Regions from separate parts of the Lactobacillus sp. PSON genome, predicted to be linked through region 2. Evidence: riboswitches for the same ligand, from Rfam matches in the RefSeq annotation. Region 2 holds a riboswitch; the other holds the start of a gene.

Region 1 (2,210 bases), on a different contig from region 2:
TATATCAAATAAATAATTAAAAGTGTTCGATATTTCTGGTACTTATTTGTTGATTTCTATCTTAAATATTCGTTAAATTAAATATTACACAATTTTTTTATTAAAAAATCAATTAGAAATGTTGTCATAGCGCGATTTTACAGGTAATATTGGTAAGGATATATTTTAAGGAGTAAAAAATGACAAATCTTGATAAACCTGTGATTATTGGAATTACTGGAGGATCCGGTAGCGGTAAAACCACTATCGCCCATAAAATTGCTGAAGAGTTTGATGATAATGATCGAATTACAATTATCACTCAAGACTCTTACTATAAGGATAATACTAACATCCCTATGGAAGAGCGAATGAATATTAATTACGATCATCCTAACGCTTTTGATATGCCGCTTCTTGAAAAGCAATTGGGAATGCTTTTGAAGCGTCAAGCAATTGAAATGCCAACATATGACTTTACTGCACACACTCGAAGTGATGAAACAGTTCATGTAGAACCTGCAGATATCATTATTTTGGAAGGAATCTTAGTTTTATTTAATGAAGAGATTCGTGATTTAATGGACATTAAAGTTTATGTTGATACAGATGATGATATTCGCTTCATTCGTCGATTAGAACGTGATATGAAGGAACGTGGTCGTTCACTTGACTCTGTAATCAATCAATATATGGATACAGTTAAGCCAATGTATCATCAATTTATTGAGCCTACTAAGCGCTACGCTGATATTATTGTTCCAGAAGGAGGAGCAAATAATGTAGCAATCGATATGCTCACTACTAAGGTTGAATCAATTTTAAGTTAAAAAATAGAGTGGTTTTAAGACCACTCTTTTTTTATGAAATAATTTTGTGTTATTAATCTATATCTAATTTAGGTTTTAAAGCACGATCAAATGAATTAGTAATTAATTTTACTAAAATCCCATCAAAAATAATGGCGGAAATCATCCCAGCAATAAACATAATAACTTGTAAATTAGTGCTATATTTATACCAACCATAAATAAAATACTGCGGAATATAGCCACCTAAATTCGCACAAAACGCTCCAATCAAAACACTCTTCCAAGTGAATTTTTCATAGTGTGATTTTTTAGGGAAAAAACCAATTTCATTGCTTGCTCCTTGAATTAAACCTTCTAAAACAGTCAACACTCCCCATTGACCACCTATTGCCATTTCAACTATCGACGCTATTACTTCTCCCAAAACCCCAGAACCAACAGTTGGCACAAAATACATTGCAAGCGGTGCTGCCATATACCAAAGTCCAGAAAAAATCATATCCATCACTGGAGCATATCCAGTTGGAAGCATAACAAACTTAGCTAAATTATAAATATTATTAAAGCCATAAGTATAGATGATTCCCATTAAAATTCCGATTAAGGCAACTAATATGACTGATTTAACATCCCATTTTGATGATCTAGTAAACATAAAAAGCTCCTAACTAAACTATCAAATAAGCCAGCTAGGAGCATTAAATAATATTCGCTTCTTTTCACTTCCCTTGCGCAAGTATTATCTTGTTCAGGTTCAAAGGGTATCGTCTCAGCTAATTAGCACCCCTAGTGACTTAATTATTATGTAACGCTTTCATTATAACACAATTTAGTCAAACGACATCTGGTTTGTGTATAAATCATAGTAAAAGCCATGTTCTTTTAGAAGTTCTTGGTGATTCCCTTCTTCAATTACCTTTCCATCTTTCAAGACAACTATCTTATTAGAATTTAAAATCGTCTTAAGACGATGAGCGATAACAAAGCTTGTTCTTCCTGCAATTACTGCATCCATAGCCTTTTGAATTTTAGCTTCTGTCACTGTATCAACGTTAGAAGTAGCTTCATCTAAAATAAGAAAAGTTGGATCCGTTAAAATAGTTCTAGCAATTGAAAGGAGCTGTTTTTGCCCAGTAGAAAAAATCGTATTTTCATCAGAAACTTGGGTGTCATAATCTTGGGGCAAAGTCATAATAAAATCATGAATCTGTGCTTCTTTGGCTGCACGAATTACTTCCTCACGGCTAGCAGTAGGCTTTCCATATCTAATATTATCTTCAATCGTTCCAGTAAATAAAACTGAATCTTGCAACACAATCCCAACATTATCTCGAAGAGACTTTAATGTAATATCTCTGACATCTACTCCATCAAACAATACATGTCCTTTATTAACATCATAAAAGCGATTGATAAGAT
Region 2 (2,210 bases):
TATCATCAACATGATCTACAAAACTCTTCCCTGTTTTTTGTTTAACCATATTAGAAAAGTAATTTGGATTAAAACCGAAATATTTTGCAGTTTTAGATAATGAAATATCCTCAAAATTATTATCAATATAATTATCGAGAGCCTTTTTCTCAAATTTAGTCTTATCAAGACTCGTTGAAGAAACCATACGCTGATTACGAATTGAAATAATCAACATCACAGTTAGTTCAGCACCAATTAAAGCTCTTGTAAATAACTCCTCATTAAGATACCCATCAATAATATGACGCATAATTTGAGATGGACGAGTTAAAGGACTGTTCTTCATCCACAGAACATGTTCTTCACTTAAGCTTCGAGCAATTTTATCAACTATTGCTTCCTCTTCAATACCCTTACAAGCAAAATCGTTAAAAAATTTTCTATATTCAAATCCTGGTTGAAACTTAAATTTTGTAATTAAAGCATCTTTTGACTGATTAAGTACGGAATATTTGCTATTTTCTGTAAGTAATAAAACACTACCAGACTTCAAATTCAGACTTTTTTCACCACTCTTAATCGTTACACTTCCATTAACAACGTAGATAATCGTTGAAACATCCATTCGGTAATGATGAACGTCAGTATCATGATTTTCAAGATAGATGGTAAACAAATCAAAATTTTTATTGCCTGCCTCAAGCTTTACTTCATTACTTCCAGTCTTATCCGCTTTAAGTACACTCATAAGGTACTGATCCAACGCAACAGCTGTCATATGTCCATCCTTTCTATTTCTATTAAATATAACACTATACTTATATTATATATCAAAAGTTGATATTATTTTAGTGTAAGAGCTTACACTGTTGTAAAATAGACATTTTATATGATATTTTCTATAATTGTCTTGAGGGGTGCTATAAAATAGCTGAGAATATACCCATTGAACCTGATACAGATAATGCTGTCGCAGGGAAGATACTATTTTATACGCCGCCTAACTTAGGAGGCTTTTTTTATGAAAAATATCAAAATTAATAATTTGTCTTTTGGCTACGAAAAAGATAAAAATATTCTAAAAAATATTAATTTAAATCTAGAACCTGGAAAATTTTATTTATTATCCGGTCCTACAGGATGCGGTAAAAGTACACTTTTAAAATTGCTTGCAAATCTATATCCAAAACTAGCTGGACAAGTTTCATCAGGAAATATCAATCGAAATCATTCAACTTACGCCATGATGTTCCAAAATCCTAGTCAGCAATTCACCATGGCTACTGCCAGAGATGAAATTATTTTTGCATTAGAAAATTTACAAAAATCACCTCCTGAATATGAACATCGTCTAAAAATTGCCACAAAGTTTGCTCAAATTACACACTTATTAGATCAAGATATCTCTACAATGTCAGGCGGTGAAAAACAGCGCGTAGCTTTAGCAGTCTTAATTGCTATGGATGTTGATTATTTAATTTTAGATGAACCATTTGCAAGTTGTGACCCTGAATCTCGCATCTTTTTAATAAATAAGTTAAACCAACTCAAGAAAAAAGGAAAAACCATTATTTTAAGTGACCATAATTTAAATGATTATCAAAAAATCTGTGATGAAATTTTACAATATCAAAATAATAGTTTTGTCTTCCTTTCAAAATTAGAAAAAGCCAAAATACTTAATCAGGAAAATACTCAATTAAGCCTTAACTTCTCATTACCTTCAAAAAATGACAAGCCAACTTTTGTTTTAAATAAAACTTCCATTAGTCAAAATCGTTTATTACTAAATCAAAAATCTTTAAGCATCCCCCAAGAAAAAATCACCTTAATTACTGGTGCTAATGGAATTGGTAAAAGTTCCTTTTTTAAAGTTTTGACTAAAATGAATCCATATTCTGGTTCAATTAAATATCAAAATAATGAAATTTCTAAATTAAAATCACGTAAATATCTTCTTCACGTTGCACAAGTTTTTCAAAATGCAAGCGATCAATTCTTAAAAGTTACAGTTGAAGATGAAATTAATTTAAGTAAAAAGCTTTGCAAAAACAATTTCTTTTCAGATAAAAAAATCCAGGAAATGCTTAAATTATTACAATTAGATACTCATCTAAATCAAGTTGTCTATTCTTTATCTGGTGGTCAACAAAAAAAGCTACAAATTTTATTAATGCTTCTATCTGGTCATGATGTACTTTTATTTGATGAACCACTTAGTGGCCTTG

The links. A riboswitch is a leader RNA that binds a small molecule or an ion and turns the genes downstream of it on or off. The one in region 2 is predicted to bind thiamine pyrophosphate.
Region 1: linked by a shared signal. The riboswitch ahead of ACTHPI_RS03745 (ECF transporter S component) and the one ahead of ACTHPI_RS08960 (ATP-binding cassette domain-containing protein) in region 2 are both predicted to bind thiamine pyrophosphate.

The regions. Positions count from the first base shown of each region.
Region 1 is NZ_JBQXFW010000004.1:122,141-124,350, reverse strand. It holds gene udk (uridine kinase) at 180-809, shown strand; gene ACTHPI_RS03745 (ECF transporter S component) at 862-1,446, opposite strand; TPP riboswitch at 1,499-1,589, opposite strand; gene ACTHPI_RS03740 (ABC transporter ATP-binding protein) at 1,621-2,210, opposite strand, start outside.
Region 2 is NZ_JBQXFW010000010.1:33,946-36,155, reverse strand. It holds gene ACTHPI_RS08965 (helix-turn-helix transcriptional regulator) at 1-760, opposite strand, end outside; TPP riboswitch at 884-978, shown strand; gene ACTHPI_RS08960 (ATP-binding cassette domain-containing protein) at 1,004-2,210, shown strand, end outside.